One region of the Vibrio sp. ED004 genome, then DNA from elsewhere that is predicted to be linked to it. Evidence: predicted binding sites of a transcription regulator. Region 1 holds the regulator's gene; each other region holds the start of a gene.
The links. Region 1 encodes PurR, which represses purine synthesis genes. Its sites were predicted from a motif close to TNANGNAAACGTTTNCNTNA; they were not measured.
Positions count from the first base shown of each region.

Region 2: folD (bifunctional methylenetetrahydrofolate dehydrogenase/methenyltetrahydrofolate cyclohydrolase FolD) is a predicted target of PurR. The motif match lies at 3,434-3,453, and genes of this name have one in related genera.
Region 3: purL (phosphoribosylformylglycinamidine synthase) is a predicted target of PurR. The motif match lies at 3,484-3,503, and genes of this name have one in related genera.

Region 1 covers NZ_CP066149.1:414,982-421,143, forward strand. The annotation lists gene elyC (envelope biogenesis factor ElyC) at 1-557, shown strand, start outside; gene torR (two-component system response regulator TorR) at 759-1,472, opposite strand; gene torD (molecular chaperone TorD) at 1,759-2,406, shown strand; gene purR (HTH-type transcriptional repressor PurR) at 2,721-3,725, shown strand; cyclic di-GMP riboswitch class I at 3,896-3,981, shown strand; gene ITG10_RS01755 (TfoX/Sxy family DNA transformation protein) at 4,109-4,699, shown strand; gene ITG10_RS01760 (TVP38/TMEM64 family protein) at 4,832-5,512, shown strand; gene ITG10_RS01765 (DUF2007 domain-containing protein) at 5,576-5,893, shown strand; gene ITG10_RS01770 (alpha/beta fold hydrolase) at 6,018-6,162, opposite strand, start outside.
Region 2 covers NZ_CP066149.1:715,705-721,866, forward strand. The annotation lists gene dptF (DNA phosphorothioation-dependent restriction protein DptF) at 1-1,271, opposite strand, end outside; gene ITG10_RS02980 (hypothetical protein) at 1,590-1,925, shown strand; gene ITG10_RS02985 (WYL domain-containing protein) at 1,953-2,447, shown strand; tRNA gene ITG10_RS02990 (tRNA-Arg) at 3,244-3,320, opposite strand; gene folD (bifunctional methylenetetrahydrofolate dehydrogenase/methenyltetrahydrofolate cyclohydrolase FolD) at 3,532-4,389, shown strand; gene ITG10_RS03000 (sodium:proton antiporter) at 4,520-6,162, opposite strand, start outside.
Region 3 covers NZ_CP066149.1:2,591,542-2,597,703, reverse strand. The annotation lists gene purL (phosphoribosylformylglycinamidine synthase) at 1-3,309, opposite strand, end outside; gene mltF (membrane-bound lytic murein transglycosylase MltF) at 3,639-5,207, shown strand; gene ITG10_RS26310 (hypothetical protein) at 5,512-5,643, shown strand; gene tadA (tRNA adenosine(34) deaminase TadA) at 5,706-6,162, opposite strand, start outside.

The sequences.
Region 1 (6,162 bases):
CATCAGAACTTAGCCGCACTGGTTTGATGCGTTTGAGTGAAGGGATTCGTATTCTACGTCTTTACCCTGGTGCCAAGCTTATCTTGTCAGGCTACGGCGCGGGCACTGAAGTGAGTAACGCAAGAATGATGGCTAAGGTTGCCCTAGCCCTTGGCGTTGCAAAACCCGATATCATTTTGCTTGAGACAGCAAAAGACACTTGGGAAGAAGCTCGCCAAGCTGCCGCGTTTGTTAAAAACAAAAAGATGGTATTGGTGACATCTGCGAGCCACATGACTCGTGCGCTGAATGAATTCCACGCTGCTGGCATGAAACCATTACCAGCACCAACCAACTACCTTGCACAAGAAGGTATTGTTGAGCCTTGGAATAAGTACATGCCTAAAGCGATCTATCTAGAACAGACAGAGCGTTACTGGCACGAGACCATGGGATTGGTTTGGCAAAGCCTGCGTGACTGGCTAGACACCAGTAACGATCTTTCGGAGGAGCCAATTGTTGTTCCTGAGCCTTCGAGCTTGATTGAGGAAGACGGTGAAGTTTCTGCAGCGCAGTAGACTCAACCTGATGCTTCTCTCTGCTTATGTTTAACTCAGCCTATTATTTCAATCGGCTTATTGGCAGGCAGAATCGTAAAACAACTAGTAGGCTGTCAGTTCGATAACGACAACAACTAAGCAATAAAAAAGCCGAGACATCAATGATATCTCGGCTTTTTCGTTCATATGTCGTTGCTAACTAGAAGTTCACGCAGAACATTAGTCACCAGCAAACATGTAACCTTCACCGTGAACCGTCACAAAGATTTGTGGGTTCTTAGGGTCGAATTCCATTTTGGCACGCATACGACGAATCAGTACATCGATCGTACGGTCATTCGGTGCGTCCACTCGGTGACTGATCATATTCAGAATACGTTCGCGACTTAATACTTGGTTAGGGTAAGAAGACAAAGCCACCAACAATTCATATTCAGCTTTAGTCAGCTTCACTGGCTCGCCGTTTTTGCTTAGCGCACGACGAGGGATATCAAATGTCCACTCACCGAAACGAACCACAGACTCGTCTGATGTTTCTTCTACTGCGCCTGCTGCCGTTTTACGAGCGGCAGAAATACGCCAAAGTAGGTTTTTAACTCGAACCAATAACTCGCGAAGTTCGAAAGGTTTAGTAACGTAATCGTCCGCGCCCATTTCAAGGCCAACGATTTTGTCGATGCTATCCGTGCGTCCAGTAACTAAAATAATTCCAATGTCTGATTGACTGCGTAATTCGCGAGTTAGCATCAATCCATCTTCGCCTGGTAAGTTGATGTCCAGCATAATGAGGTCAACGTTGTTTTCATCTAACACGTTTCTCATTTGAGCGCCGCTTTCTGCTTCGCTCACTGTGTAACCTTCGTTCTGGAAATATCCAACCAGTTTACTGCGGGTTACCACATCATCTTCTACGACTAATACGTGATAGCTCATCTACACCACTTTTCTTATTTAATAGTTTCAGTAACTATTCTATTCATAACTAGTAACAATTCTAGTGTTACAGAAGATAAAAGCCAGAAAGATGAATCTTTTTTGATACAAGACAATCTTAAACCTTGCTATTTATCGCCCATCGCAATTCAATATAGGCATTACTACTAACGAGTAACTTTGCGTTTCGCAAATAACCTTGTTATTCAGCCTTGGTGTTTATATCCCAAATCACTTGACGATATTGAGTATACAAACGCCGCAAGACTAAATCAGGATCCAAGAAATGAAAGATACGAAAGCGTTCAACGAGCAAAGAGCAGAAATCTACTGGTGGCTATCAAGCTTATTCGCCAAAGAGCTCACTCAAGAAGAACTCGATCACTACCACTCTGTTGAGATTCGTTCTTTCCTAACTGGTTTAGGTGAAAATGAAACACTAAAGCCAGCGATTGATAGCTTAGTTGACGCACTAAACCGTCTTCAAATACGTGAAGATGCTCAACTGGAACTGTCTGCTGACTTTTGTGACCTTTTCTTAAAGACAGATAAACATGGTGCCCTTCCATACGCTTCTATGTACATCGGTGAGACTGGCCTATTAAACGATAAGCCTGCAAAAGAGATGGAAGAGATCATGGCTAAACACAATTTAGTGGTTAACCAAGACCTGAAAGAGCCAGCAGACCACATTGCTATCGAACTCGACTTCCTTGGTAACTTGATCATTCGTTCTAACGAAACAGATCTTGAAGAAGAGCTAGAGAAGTCTTTTGCTGTTCAACAGCATTTTATCGAGCAACAACTCCTAACTTGGGTACCAAAATTCAACGTTAAATGTCATGACGTTGATGAATTCGGTTTCTACGCTTCAGTCTCATCTCTGCTACTCGCATTCTGTCAGTTGGACACTCAATATTTAGCTGGTGAATAGCTTATTGGGCGACTAAGTAAATAAATTCAGTAGAATGTGACAATTCACCCGGATTTCTGGGTGAATTTTATTGCGAGTAATTTCTAGTCAGTCTAAAATTGTGACCGCAAACGATAAAATATGAAACATTCACGAAATGCTATGCTTATTAAAGTTCAGAGCATTTCGGTGTTAAGACAAGCCGCTCATAGCGGTTTTTTGTTTTTTAGCACTTTAGTACCCAAAGAGCCCTACAAATTTAAGCTCTTAGTTAGGTAGCTTAACGGCTACTTCATTCCGTACTTTGGGAAAGTAGCTTCTAATAGGATAAAACCATGGCCACTATAAAAGATGTCGCTCGCTTAGCCGGCGTATCAACAACAACCGTTTCTCACGTAATCAACAAAACACGTTTTGTTGCAGAAGCGACTCAAGAAAAAGTAAACAAAGCCGTAGATGAACTGAACTATGCACCAAGCGCGGTTGCTCGTAGTTTGAAGTGCAATACAACACGCACTATCGGCATGCTTGTTACTCAATCAACCAACCTATTCTTCTCTGAAGTTATCGATGGTGTTGAGAGTTACTGCTACCGTCAAGGTTACACTTTGATTCTGTGTAACACGGGTGGTATCTATGAGAAGCAACGTGACTACATTCGAATGCTTGCAGAGAAACGTGTAGATGGCATCTTAGTTATGTGTTCAGACCTAACTGAAGAACTAAGAGAGATGTTAGATCGTCACGCTGACATCCCTAAAGTGATTATGGACTGGGGCCCAGAGAGTTCTCAAGCTGACAAGATCATCGATAACTCTGAAGAAGGTGGCTACCTAGCAACCAAATACCTTATTGAGCGCGGTCACTCTAAGATTGCTTGTTTAAGTGGCCACTTAGACAAAGCGGCCTGTGTAGAACGTATCGCAGGTTACAAACGCGCACTCAACGAAGCTAAGATTACTGCTGATGACAACATGATCATTGAAGGTAACTTCGAGTGTGATACTGCTGTTCTTGCTGCAGAGCAAATCGTAGAAATGAAAGATCGCCCAACAGCGGTATTCTGTTTCAACGATACAATGGCGCTGGGCTTAATGAGCCGACTGCAAGAAAAAGGCATCCGTATCCCTGAAGATATCTCAGTGATCGGTTACGACAACATCGAACTGGCTGAGTACTTCTCTCCACCGTTAACAACGGTTCACCAACCTAAACGTCGTGTTGGTAAAAATGCATTCGAGATTTTATTAGAACGTATAAAAGACAAAGATCACGAGAAACGAGTCTTCGAAATGCACCCTGAGATTGTTGAACGAAGTACAGTTAAAACGTTAAATTAATTGATAAAACGAGTTTTATTTCATTAAGCGCACCTTTGGGTGCGCTTTTTTTATCAACAACTATAATGAACCTATATGCACAACAGAAAGATCATTAATTGAAGCAATATCACATTTTGAAATAACAAGTGTGAGCCTCATTCAACAAAAACTTTATTCTATTCAATCAGTCACGCACAGGGCAAACCACTTGAAAAAGTGGGACGCAAAGCTTCCGGCCTAAACCACTCGTTGGTATGGTAGCGGGGTTACCGATGGCAAAATGCAGTAACTACTGACAATTTAGTAATTTACAGCCTATTGACAATTTAATTGCAACATTTTGCTAATCTCTCGGACCTGCTTATTTGGTGGCGTAGTTCAAATACACCGAGATAAATAACATGGATAAACCGATACTAAAGGACTCAATGAAGTTATTTGAGCCCCTAGGAAAAATTAAGTCACGCTCAATGTTTGGTGGATTCGGTCTTTTTGCTGATGACACTATGTTTGCTCTGGTTGTTAATGACCAGTTGCATATACGGGCAGACAAATGCACAACGAAGCAATTCGAACAACAAGGGTTTCAACCGTACGTCTACAAAAAACGTGGTTTCCCTGTCGTTACTAAATATTTCGCTTTACCTGAAGGCCTGTGGCAAGACCAAGAGAAGATCTTGGAACTCGCAACGACGTCTCTGGGTTTCGCTAAAGAAGAAAAAGCTGAACAGTCTTCTGCTAAGCCAACTCGACTCAAAGATCTGCCGAATCTTCGACTCGCTACTGAGCGTATGTTGAAAAAAGCAGGAATCGATTCCGTTGAACGTTTATATGAATCTGGCTCTGTAAACGCCTTTAACGCCATCAAGGAATCGCATGCGTCCTCTGTCAGTATTGAATTACTGTGGGCGCTAGAAGGTGCGATCAATGGAACACATTGGTCTGTTATACCGCAGCAGCGTCGTGAAGAGCTTATCAATCGCGTCAATTAACTTTGTCAGTTCAAACTATCTATATAACTAAGCCGCATTTCTGCGGCTTTTTTTATATCTGCTGAAAGTTAATCTATGCTTTGCCTGTCTATCTATACTAATGGTATGCATTGAAAATTAGAGGAAGTATCAATGAGTAAGAAAATGATATTGGGTATTGTGTTAGTCGTAACCATCATCTTGTTAGGCGTCAATTTTGGCCAGTACCTAACGCTTGAAAACGCCAAGGCCCAACAAGCCGTTTTGAATGACTACATTGACAGCAACTTTATTGCCGCCGCTGCTATCTATTTTATCGCGTACGTAATGATCACTGCTTTCTCAATTCCTGGCGCTGCAGTCGTCACGCTCTTAGGGGCAGCACTGTTTGGCTTCTGGAACAGTTTACTGCTGGTATCTTTCGCAAGCGCTATTGGTGCGACCCTCGCCTTCCTGAGTAGCCGTTACCTGTTACGTGATTGGATCCAAACCAAATTTGGTGACAAATTAGCGACAATTAACAAGGGCGTAGAAAAAGACGGGGCATTTTACTTATTCTCGCTTCGCCTGATTCCTGTATTCCCATTTTTCCTTATCAATCTACTGATGGGGTTAACCCCAATGTCAGTTTCTCGTTACTACATTACGAGCCAAATAGGCATGCTACCTGGTACGGCTGTTTTCTTGAATGCTGGTACTCAACTCGCAGAAATTGATTCACTTTCAGGTATCGTTTCACCTTCAGTACTACTATCGTTTGCATTGTTGGGTGTATTCCCAATTATTGCCAAATGGTTGATGAGCAAGTTTCGCTCAACACCTGTCGCTGACTAACGTGTATAGCTGAATAACGTATATAGTTGACTAACACCTAAAGCCGAATGAGGTTCTATCTCAATGAAAATCTTCAGTGCATCGAATCCAACAGAAGCCCATATCATCTGTGGATTGTTAGAAAGTGAGAATATTGCGTGTGAAGTCCGTGGTGAAGGTTTGTTTGGTTTAAAAGGGGAGATCCCATTTACCGAAGAAACTGACCCTTACGTATGGCTATATGAGCCAGAATTAGCCAGTAAAGCTCGCACTATTGTCAATGACTACCAAAAACAACAAGATTCGATCATCTATGAAGAGTGGCGTTGTGGTGAGTGTCATGAAGTCAATGAAGCTCAATTCGGTTCTTGTTGGCAATGTGGCGCAGCCTCTCCTGAATAATATCTCACGACGACAACCTGAGATTTAGTCAGATACCTCCTTCAAATAAAACGGGAAGCTAAGTTAGCTTCCCGTTTTATTTGAATTCAATTTGATACTCGGCTCAGAGAATGAACCTAAAAGATCACTGGATTTGCTTTTGGATAAACTCGATAGAATGTTGATTGAATTCTTCAGGGTTTTCAACATTACACACGTGACCGCAGTTTGCGATTTCAACTAGTTCACTCGACTCATGCGCCTCAACCATTTCTTTAACGGGCTTGATG
Region 2 (6,162 bases), 300 kb from region 1:
GCCGCTGTTTTAAAGCCGTTGTATTCAGAGACAAAGAACTGGTCTTTATCAAGTGCTGGCGAATTGCGGTTACAGTAGCGATGCACAGCTGAAATGAGAGTGTCTTTATAGAACTTATTCAGCTCTTTCTTCTGCTTTCCTGAACCATCAAACTCACGGTGAAGCAGCCAGATGTTTGCGTATTGATCGACCAAAGAATTATCAAAGTCTGCTTTCAGCTCATTGATGTAATCATTCGCAAATTGCTCTTCGTCCTTCAACAGATAAACCATACGCAAGTATGAAGCAGCAGTGAGCACATCAAATACACCTTGTGCTTTCACCTGATCTTTAAGTTGTGTAAAGCCTCCATCTTCAATTCCCAAACCAAACTGAAGAACGAACTCGTCAATTTTACGAGTGTGGATATTACTTGGGTCAAAGCTTTGGATATGCTCTAACAGCTCGTTATCTGAGCCAGAGAATAGGTTGTCGAACAGGTAGTCATCGCCCGCTAAGATCTGGTACACAAAGTCCAATAGCGCTCGCGCCGTTAGGAACTGATCTTTGATTAAGCGAGCTTTCAGTAGCAAAGAAATAATATTCTTCTGCACAGATTCCAGCCCCAGCAACGCATAGTTTGCTGTGAGCTTGCTGTGACCTAGCTTTTGAACTTCACTGTCATAAAGTGCGTAAAACGGGTTATCTAGCGTTGGCTCAGTTAAACGAGCTAGAAACTTGGCTGCAAAGTCAGAAGTGCTAACTTCATGGCCCAGCGTAAATTTCGGGTATTGCTCGAAATCTAAGAAAATGTGGTTCGTTGGAATATCGTCCGTTTTGTTTTCCAAGAACGCTTTTATAGAAGCTTTAATATCGTCATGTTGCTTAGCACCTTCCTCAGCATAGTTGCCTAACATTCCGATATTAATGCCAACAACAAGTGGCTTTTCATTTCCTTTGAACTGTGAGAATCGCTCATCTAACGCATTAATTGCGGTTTGATTTGGATTAAAGCTGTGTGTCGCATCAAGGTGAAACTCATGTGTCGCTTTGTGCTTCTGGCTGTATTGAGTCAGGATCTCAGACTTACCGTCACCACTACTACCACACAAGAAGATGATGTCATTTTTCTTTGAGGACAATAGCGACTTTTTAAAGTCGACTTCGATGTCGGTAGTGATGTACACATGGCTCTTATAGTCAGCCAGAAGATCTTGATTCTGCTCTCTTTCTGTACTTACCGCGTAGGGCGATGATTTAGAAAGTATGCTGAGGGCTTTTTCTAAGTTCAAAGGAATCTCTTCAAAATTTAATTAAACGGACTTTTTTTGTGGAGATAAATAGTATCAAACACGGAAAAGTAACGGTACTTACAACCATAAAAAAATGGAATGACTGGATGAATCAGCACCACCATATGCAAATTGTTTATCTTACTCGCTTTACAAACAAATATTGTGTTTAGTATTAGAAAAGTATGATTTGGCTTACATTGCTTTACGTAACACTCCGCAATTTTAACTGGTGAGTGTGTACTATACCCATGTTAAAAATGTACGTATATTCTGTACACATCAACATGTATCATTTTCAGGCATTAGATAATTGTTATGACAATAAAGTGGGATCAGTTACTACGCTTCAAATTAATCGAGGTTGTCGCATTATGGGAGGGTCGCGTTACGACTAATCACCTATGTAACTCTTTCAACATTAAGCGACAGCAAGCCTCTAGAGACATCAAAGCTTATCAGGAGCACTTCTCTTCTCCACCACTTGTTCATGATCGTAGTATTAAAGGCTACCGTCTTACTGATCATTTTGCGCCAAAGTTTACAAAAGGCACTCCTAACGAGTATTTGTCGCTACTGCACAAATACAACAGTGACCATGTAGACGGCTTTGATTTAAAAGGTCTTGGCTTTGCTGACTCTATTGTCCTTTAAGTCCCAGATAGGCAGATAGCCCCAATAATCGTTCGTAGACTTCTACAAGCAGCACGAGAAAGGCGGAGAGTTGATATTGAGTATGTTTCAATGGATAACCCTGAGGGGCGAGGTCGAAATATCGTTCCACACACCATCGTATTTGATGGGTTCCGTTGGCATGTAAGAGCATATTGTGAAGAAAGAGCAATGTTCTTAGATTTCGTGTTAAGCCGATTTAGAGGGGAGCCTGAACTGCTCAATGAATCAGATATTAACATCGAAGACGATGAAGATTGGACAACAGAAGAAGCAATTGAAATCATTCCAAATCCACATTTGTCACCTGCACAACAACACATTGTGAAAGTCGACTATGGAATGCATGATTCTCCACTCACAATTAGTTGCCGACGAGCACTGATTAAGTATTTGCTCAAACGCTTAGATGTTTGCGTGGATAATAAGAAACTATCTTCGACTCCTAAGAAATACCACCTAGCACTAGCGAACTCAGCAAACATCAAGCGCTGGCTTCTGTAATAACAGACTAGGGGCACAAAAATAGAGAGCTAACGCTTTATAATATATAGGTATGCGATTGGAGTGAGCTCGCTAGTAGAGAAGTAAATATCTGAGACTTGCCCCTATACTCTGAATACCGATTACAAGCTAGCGTCCTTGCTATCCACAAAAGCAACGCAAAGTATCCTTTATCATTTACCTACTGACGTAATACCACTTATGGATCTCTTGCTCACTCCAACGAGGAGAGCGTTTTGAAACCATGATCGGTTTTGGGAACGTGTCATCCTGCCTCATTCTCCAAAAGGTAGTTCGACTAATATCAAAGGTGCAAATAATATCTTCAATCGTGAGTAGTTTGCTCATTCATATTTTACCTCTCATAACCTACTGATACCGACTCCAGGATGGATCTGTATCAAATACTGGCTATGTTTCGCTATTTGAAATAAACATACAGTACAAAAAACAAACAGTCAACATAAAATCTTTTAATAAACATGTAGTTATCTATAATAAATATATACACCATGCATGTGTAATGATCGATAACTTGAGTCGGATTGACTTAAATGATTGCGAATGCGGGGTACATTAGTAGAACTTAAAAAATATATCGAGGCAAAGGGAGAAGATAGGAAAGCCTTGAGACGGTATTTGATATAGAGTAGGTGACACTCTAACTTTGGGTGTGTTTCATGCCGTATCAGGTCGTAGCCTGCAGGTTCATCGTTACTTGACCATATACTTGACCACAAATGACAAAAACGAAAAAGGGCGTAGCAAGTACTAACCTGCTACGCCCCGTAAATAATGGCACGCCCTGAAGGATTCGAACCTTCGACCACATCCTTAGAAGGGACGTGCTCTATCCAGCTGAGCTAAGGGCGCGCTACAGGAACGAATTATACGAATTCGAATCAGTAAAGCAACGGCTTTATGTAACATTCTGATCTAAGTGAGTAAAAAAAGGGCAACAAACATATAAGTGTTGGAAAATAGACCAAAGCAAACGTTTGCTTGATGGTAATCAAAAAGATTTTCTGGAATAATGCGCCAAAAACATCAGCCACTAACTTGAATATCAATACTAAGGAAATTCATGACTGCTCAAAATATTGATGGAAAGCTAATTTCTCAAACGGTTCGCTCTGAAGTTGCTGCACGTGTAAAAGCTCGTACTGAAGCTGGATTACGCGCTCCGGGCCTAGCGGTTGTTTTAGTGGGTGAAGACCCTGCTTCTCAGGTTTACGTTGGAAGTAAGCGTAAAGCGTGTGAAGAAGTTGGCTTCGTATCTAAATCTTACGATTTGCCAGCCACTGCGACAGAAGATGAACTGTTAACATTAGTAGACCAACTGAACCAAGACCCAGAGATTGACGGTATTCTGGTTCAACTGCCTCTACCAGCAGGAATTGATAGCACTCACGTTCTTGAGCGCATCACGCCAGAGAAAGACGTTGATGGCTTCCACCCATACAATGTAGGCCGTTTGGCTCAGCGTATGCCTAAGCTTCGCTCTTGTACGCCAAAAGGTATCATCACGCTGCTTGACCGTTACAACATCGACTTACGTGGTAAGCACGCGGTTGTTGTTGGCGCATCAAACATCGTAGGCCGTCCAATGACCCTAGAATTGCTTCTAGCGGGTTGTACAACAACGACGTGTCACCGTTTCACCAAAGACCTTGAAGGCCACGTACGTCAAGCAGACGTTGTTGTGGTTGCTGTTGGTAAGCCTAACTTCATTCCGGGTGCTTGGATTAAGAAAGGTGCCGTTGTGGTCGATGTTGGTATCAACCGTTTAGAATCTGGCAAGTTAGTGGGCGACGTTGAATACGACGTAGCGAAAGAGAGCGCAAGCTTCATCACGCCAGTACCAGGTGGTGTTGGTCCAATGACGGTGGCGAGCCTAATCGAAAACACCATGATCGCTTGTGAGCAATTTCACTCTAAGTAATCTGCGAACGACAAATCTGCGAATGACAGTATAAATAGAAAGCCGCAACGTGAAGAACGTTGCGGCTTTTTTTGATATCAAGCGATTCGTTTTAGATACAAAACTAATCGCTTTTGATAAAGAGGACTCGCTATTTGTCTGGAGTCTCAACTTTTTCTGTCTGGTCTGATGGTGGCAACAAACTGATAATCTCGCATTCCGTTGATATCAGTTTTTCCAGTTCAGAACCTTGTGTAATTAAGCGAAAGTCACCGTTAGTAATCACACCCAGTAGAATCGCTTTCGGGTACAGAGTATTAAACTCATTCAGATCAAATGCCTCGGTTAAACCTGTGCTCTTAATTTGACTGCCTTGAGCCATTAACGAGTTGAGCTTGGAGTAGGTAATCCCTTCCGAAAACAAACTTCGATTACCATCGCGGCTCACTTGATGCCTTTCATGCTTAGTCTCTGACGATTCAAGCTCAAACACCTTATTTGCGCCAAACTCATCTTGGTAGTGCATGCTGACTAGTGGGTTGGTTTGACGATAAGGCGAGACGATCATCGCACGCCCTATCCCGTCCAATTCCAGATTATTTTCCGCGTGGCTTGAAGCGGGGTTACCAAAGTAGACATTCAAATTATCCATCCTCGCCAAACGAATACTCTCCCAGTTAGTATCGGCAAGCACACTATTGATGTTGTGAGTCGCTAGCACCTTGGCAAACTGTCTTGCGAAGTGAGTTGCGCCAAAGAAGATAACCCCTTGTGCTTTCTCTTGAGTCACACCTAACCTTCTCGCCCACCAGCTTGCGGTTAAACTCTGAATAACAACCGTGCCGATAATGACTAAGAACACCATGGGCACGAGCAGATCAGCGCCTTCAATCAATTGCTTCTCTTGCAGTTTTATCGCAAACAGAGAAGAAACCGCGGCAGCTACGATCCCGCGAGGTGCCATCCAACTCAAAAACCATTTATCCGCCGAATTAAGATCCGTACCGATCCCGCTGATCCACACGCTTAACGGGCGAGCCACCAACATAACCACCGCTAGCAACCCAATACCGCCCCAACCTATCGAAAGGAAAGCCCCCGAATCGAGTCGACTGGCTAACAGAATAAACAACGCAGAAATGAGTAACACGGTCAGGGTTTCTTTGAATTCGATGATGTCTTCGATATCCAAGCCCTTCACATTGGCAAGCCAGATCCCCATGATGGTCACGGTTAGCAAACCCGACTCTTCACTCAAGTCATTAGAAAAAGAGAATGCCGCCAACATTAGCGTCAGCACCGCCACATTACGTAAATAGTGAGGCACCCAGTGCCCTTGCAGCATCTTGGCAATCAAATGGCCACCGATGATCCCTAAGCCTAAACCAATGGCTAAGGTTAGCCCCAGAGCTGAAAGTACATGCCCTGTAGGGTCGGCAGAAGAGACTATGTATTCATAAACCAGAACAGCAAAAAGAGCGCCAATGGGATCAATCACTATCCCCTCCCATCGCAAGATACTGCCTAGAGAAGACTTAGGCTGAATACTGCGAAGCATAGGGACAATCACTGTCGGTCCAGTCACCACCACCAAGGCACCGAATAGCGCCGCTAATGGCCAACTAAAGTTAACAAAGTAGTAAGCACCAACAACAATGCACGCCCATGTAATCAACATGCCGAAACTCACGAGGTGAGTCACCATTCGACCGTGGCCTCTAATTTCCTTAAAGTTCAGAGTCAATGCGCCTTCAAACAGAATGATGGCGACACCTAATGAAATCAGCGGGAATA
Region 3 (6,162 bases), 1.7 Mb from region 1:
GAAGCCACCACAAGCTACAAGGCCGTTGTACTCTTCTAGTACTGCTTGACCCGTTAGGATGTCGCTCATGTGAATATCAGTTGCTTCGAAGCCTGCACGGTCGAATGCTGCTGCCATTTCAACGTGAGAGTTAACACCCTGCTCACGTAGAATTGCCATCTTAGGCTTAGCACCTGTGTTGATGAACGGTGCTGCGATGTCTTCGTTTACGTCGAAGCTTAGTTTCACGTTCAGACCTGGGTCTGAGTTGTCTTTCTTCGCTTCGTGCTCTTGGTCAGCACATGCTGGGTTATCACGTAGACCTTGCATCTTATGCGTTGTCTCAGCCCAGATAGTACGTAGCTCAGTACGGTTACGTTCAATCACTACAGACTCGCCAGACTTAATCACTAGCTCATCCGATGCTTCAACAGAACCAATTACGTGTGAACACGCTTCTAGACCGTTTGCTGCAAGAGTAGAAAGAACTGCGTCTAGGTCGTCATTACGAACTTGGATTACCGCACCTAACTCTTCGTTGAATAGTGCTGCTAGTGTGTCTTCGCTGTTCTCTGATGCAGCTAAAAGAGCTTCAATGTTTGCATTAACACCACAGTGACCTGCGAATGCCATTTCAGCTAGAGTAACAAATAGACCGCCATCGCCTTTATCGTGGTAAGCCACAACTTGGTCGTTAGCAACCAGTGCTTGAACGCCTTCGTAGAAACCTTTCAGTTGTGCTGCGTTGTCTACGTCAGCTGGCTTATCACCAAGCTGCTTGTAAACTTGCGCTAGTGCCGTTGCACCTAGACGGTTTTTGCCGTTACCTAGGTCGATAAGAACTAGTGATGTGTCACCCTTGTCAGTGCGAAGCTGAGGCGTAATCGTCTTACGAACATCTTCAACACGAGCAAACGCAGTGATAACAAGAGATAGCGGAGACGTTACTTCTTTCTGCTCGCCGTTCTCTTCCCACTTCGTCTTCATAGACATTGAGTCTTTACCCACTGGGATAGTTAGACCCAGTGCTGGACACAGCTCTTCACCGACTGCTTTCACCGCTTCGTAAAGACCTGCATCTTCACCTGGGTGACCCGCTGGAGACATCCAGTTAGCCGACAGCTTAATGTGTTTGATATCGCCGATGTTCGTCGCTGCGATGTTTGTGATTGCTTCACCAACCGCTAGACGAGCCGATGCACCGAAGTCTAGTAGTGCTACTGGCGTACGCTCACCAAGAGACATAGCCTCACCGTGGTAAGAGTCGTAACTTGCCGCAGTTACAGCACAGTTAGCAACAGGAACCTGCCATGGACCAACCATTTGGTCACGAGCCACAAGGCCAGTTACCGAGCGGTCACCGATAGTGATAAGGAATGTTTTCTCAGCGACGGTTGGTAGACGAAGAACACGGTCAACCGCTTCGTTCATTTCGATACCAGAACGGTCAATCGCTGGGTTATTTGCTTTGAGCGTTTTCGCGTCACGGTGCATCTTAGGTGTTTTACCTAAAAGGATGTCCATTGGCATGTCGATTGGCGTGTTGTCGAAGTGTGAATCTTCAAGCTTAAGCTCACGCTCTTCCGTTGCTTTACCAACCACTGCGTAAGGTGCACGTTCACGCTTACAAATTGCGTCGAACGTTGCCATGTCTTCATCAGCAACGGCCATTACGTAACGTTCTTGAGATTCGTTACACCAGATCTCAAGTGGGCTCATGCCTGGCTCATCGTTTGGCACGTCGCGTAGGTTGAAGATACCGCCACGCTCGCCATCGTCTACTAGCTCAGGAAGTGCGTTTGAGATACCGCCTGCGCCCACATCGTGGATGAATGCGATTGGGTTCGCATCACCTAGCTGCCAACAACGGTCGATCACTTCCTGGCAACGACGTTCCATCTCTGGGTTTTCACGTTGTACAGAAGCGAAATCTAGATCTTCAGAAGAAGAACCAGAATCCATCGAAGATGCCGCACCGCCACCAAGGCCGATGTTCATCGCAGGACCACCAAGAACGATTAGGCTTGCACCTACTGGGATCTCTTTCTTCTGAACGTGCTCATCACGGATGTTACCAAGACCACCAGCTAGCATGATTGGCTTGTGGTAACCACGTACTTCTTCACCTGCGTGAGAGTTAACTTTCTCTTCGTAAGTACGGAAGTAACCTAGTAGGTTTGGACGACCAAATTCGTTGTTGAATGCCGCGCCACCAAGAGGACCTTCAAGCATGATATCCAGAGCAGTAACGATACGGCTCGGCTTACCAAAGTCGGTTTCCCAAGGTTGAACGAAGTTCGGGATCTTAAGGTTAGAGACAGAAAATGCCACAAGACCAGCTTTCGGTTTGCCACCAATACCTGTTGCGCCTTCATCACGGATTTCACCGCCTGAACCTGTAGATGCGCCCGGCCACGGAGAGATTGCCGTTGGGTGGTTGTGCGTTTCAACTTTCATCAAGATGTGTGTTTTCTCTTGATGGTAGTTGTATTGGCGAGTTTCTGGATCTGGGAAGAAACGACCTACTTCAGAACCTGTCATTACTGCTGCGTTATCTTTATAAGCAGACAGAACGTGCTCTGGTGTCGTTTCAAAAGTGTTCTTAATCATCTTGAACAATGATTTTTCTTGCTTAACGCCATCGATAGTCCAATCAGCGTTAAAGATCTTGTGACGACAGTGCTCTGAGTTCGCTTGTGCAAACATCATTAGCTCGATGTCAGTCGGGTTACGACCTAGCTTCTCAGTAAAGCTTTCAAGAAGGTAATCAATCTCATCTTCTGCAAGTGCTAGACCTAGGGTTACGTTTGCTTCTTCAAGCGCTTTACGTCCACCAGTTAATAGGTCAACTTCCGCATAAGGAGCAGGCTCAGCAACTCTAAATAGTGCCGCCGCTGATTCGAAGTCAGTGAAAACCACTTCCATCATACGGTCGTGCAGAATTGCTTTCAGCTCAACAAGTTGAAGCTCAGAAAGTTCAGAAGACGTTTCAATGTAGAAAGCAGTACCGCGCTCTAAACGTGACACTTTAGCCAGTCCACAGTTATGTGCGATATCTGTTGATTTTGAAGACCAAGGCGAGATAGTGCCCGGGCGTGGCGTTGCAAGCAGCAATAAACCTTCAGGTTCATGCTCTTCAATCGTTGGACCGTAAGTCAGTAGCTTTTCTAGCTTCTCAACTTCAGACTCATCTAGGTCTGCCGTTAAATCAGCAAAGTGGGCAAACTCAGCGTAAATACCTGTTACAGGTAAGCTTAATTCACGACAAAGCTCTAAAAGCTTGTTAACACGAAACTCAGATAGAGCTGGGGAGCCACGCAAAATTCTCATGTGCTTAGGTCTCTTATGCAGTTGATTAAGGTAGTATTGGAATAAATTCAGTGGGTTATAGGAACAACCTAACTGTTTTCTTCGAAGCTATTCCCGAAGGTTGCCAAACCTATGCCGATTCCACCTCTTCAATGCGAGCGCATTATAAAGCATTTCTTTTTGTGACGTAACACCAAAAGCAACCGTTTGCGTTATTTTTTTTATGTTTCTGCGTAAATGGTATTTTTGCTGCATTTATCACCACTTTTACATCTGTTTAATTAAACCTGCTTTGCCAGCCTTGCGGGGTTTGGTATAAAGGGGCTTCCACTTTTCGAGATTTCATTTTGATGCCTAAATTTACGCTCATCTTTTCGTCTAAATTCATTCTGCTCGTTATCGCTCTGGTTGGGCTCGCGGGATGCCAGATTGAATCTGAACCTAAAAGTGTCCTTGAGCAGATACGAGATCGCGGCGTTCTTCGTGTCGGCACCCTTAACAACCAACTCTCTTATTATATTGGTCCTGATGGCCCAGCAGGCTTGGATTACGAGTTAGCTCGTGAGTTTGCGCAGGAGCTTGGTGTAAAGCTTGAGGTTAAACCCGCTTACCGTCTATCTGGCCTATTCCCTGCGTTGAAGAAAGGCGAAATCGACCTTATCGCAACTGGCTTAACGCAAAACAACAAACTGACACGCGCTTATCGCGCCGCGCCTGCTTATTACTATGTAAGCCAACAGGTCGTGTACAAAAAGGGACAATGGCGCCCAAGAAACCTTGAGCAATTGATCAATTTTGAGAATGAGCGTCAGGCTGAGTTTGTAAAAGCACAAGCTGAATCAGAAGCTGCGGTATCAAGTGACACACTATCGCCCTCTTTGGTAGTGGTGAAAGACTCACACTTTGAACCAACACTTAAACTGCTGCAAAAAACGCACGATGACTTCATCTACGATGCGGTTGGCAATGCAGACATCAATGACCTGCTAAAAGAAGTATCAACAGGCGAACGTTTATTCACAGTGGCTGACTCTATCGAGCTATCACTGGCGCAGCGTTTGTATCCAGACGTTGCCTTGGCATTTGAGTTGACAGAAGACCAACCTATCTCTTGGTACCTAAATAGATCGGAAGATGAAAGCCTGTATGCTTTGCTGATTGAGTTCTTCGGTAACCTAAAACAATCTGGTGAACTGGCTTCACTGGAAGAGAAATACATCGGTCATATCGGCACCTTTGACTACGTTGATACTCGTGCCTTTATCCGCGCACTGGACAGTAAGTTACCAAAATGGTCACCGCTGTTTCAGAAGTACTCACAAGAATTTGATTGGCGCTTGATTGCTGCATTGGCATACCAAGAGTCACACTGGAACCCTGTTGCGCGCTCGCCAACGGGTGTACGTGGCATGATGATGCTGACACTACCTACTGCGAAAAGCGTTGGTGTGACCAACCGTCTCGACCCGAAACAGTCGGTACAAGGTGGTGTTGAATACCTACGTCGCATCGTGAATCGAGTGCCAGATTCAATCACTCAACACGAAAAGATCTGGTTTGCCCTAGCTTCATACAATGTCGGTTACGGGCACATGATGGACGCTCGTCGCCTCACGAAGGCACAAGGTGGCGATCCCGATGCTTGGGGCGATGTGAAAGACAGACTGCCGCTGTTACGACAGAAGAAGTACTACAGCCAAACTCGCTACGGCTATGCCCGTGGTGATGAAGCTAGAAATTACGTTGAAAACATTCGCCGTTATTACCAAAGCATCATCGGCCATGTAAATAAGCGTAATAAGGAACAAGAAGAGAGTCTTGAAGGGTTGATCGTCATCCCACCTCTAGAGACTTCTGGTGCTGAATCAAGCATTAGCGCTGCTGAATCGACAGTAAGCAGTTCAGAACCTTCGCAGTAGAGACTAAAAGAGCAATGCCATTAAGCATTGCTCTTTTTTATTGTGCTTTTTATAACTGCGTAAAAGAATAAGAAGCTCGACAAAAGGTCGTGAAAATCGATGTGTCATATTGCAGTAACAATCGAACTTTATAACGGCACACCATAATCAAAATTACGCTCTGTTGCACTTGGGGGCTGGGTTTTAGCTAGAACTGCTCTTCTGGGTAAGCCAAGCGCGCGACAGCGCCAAATAAACGAATAACACTATAATTAAATCGTTAGTCCAAACTACAAAGTCAGACGACAAATAGGAAATCATTGAAATGATGAAGAAACTGAAATCGAAGCGCCTTGATAAGACCGTTGCTGCAAACCGTCGTAAGCGTATGCTTTCAAATAACAAGAAGAAGATCATTTGGCGCAACCGTGCGTTCATGCAGATGATTGCTGAGTAAATACGATAACCAAGTCACTTGGCGCGGGCACTCTTGGAGTTGAGAGTGCCTAAAGCTCGCAGCTATTTCTTATTACTGACCTTATTATCGCTACTTACCTTATCAGCTTCTAGACGCTGCTCTTCCAACAGACGCTCTTGCTTTCGCTTCTCTTTGATCTCTTTTCTACGGCGCTTGAAAAACGCCTGCAGCTGCTCACGACACTCTTCTTCTAATAGGCCGTGTTCAACATCGGCATAGTGGTACGAGGCTTGGCTTTCAAACAAGTTCAAGACAGTACCCGCCGCACCCGCTTTTAAGTCAGGTGCACCAAAGACAATGCGTTTTACTCGGCTGTGTAACAAAGCACCGGCACACATAGGGCACGGCTCTAGCGTGACGTATAAGGTGGTATCGAGCAGTCGGTAATTTTCCAGAGCTTGCCCCGCTTTACGCAAGGTTTCGATTTCTGCGTGTGCCGTGGCATCGTGGCTACCAATCGAACGGTTCCACCCTTCAGAGATAATCTCACCATCTTTT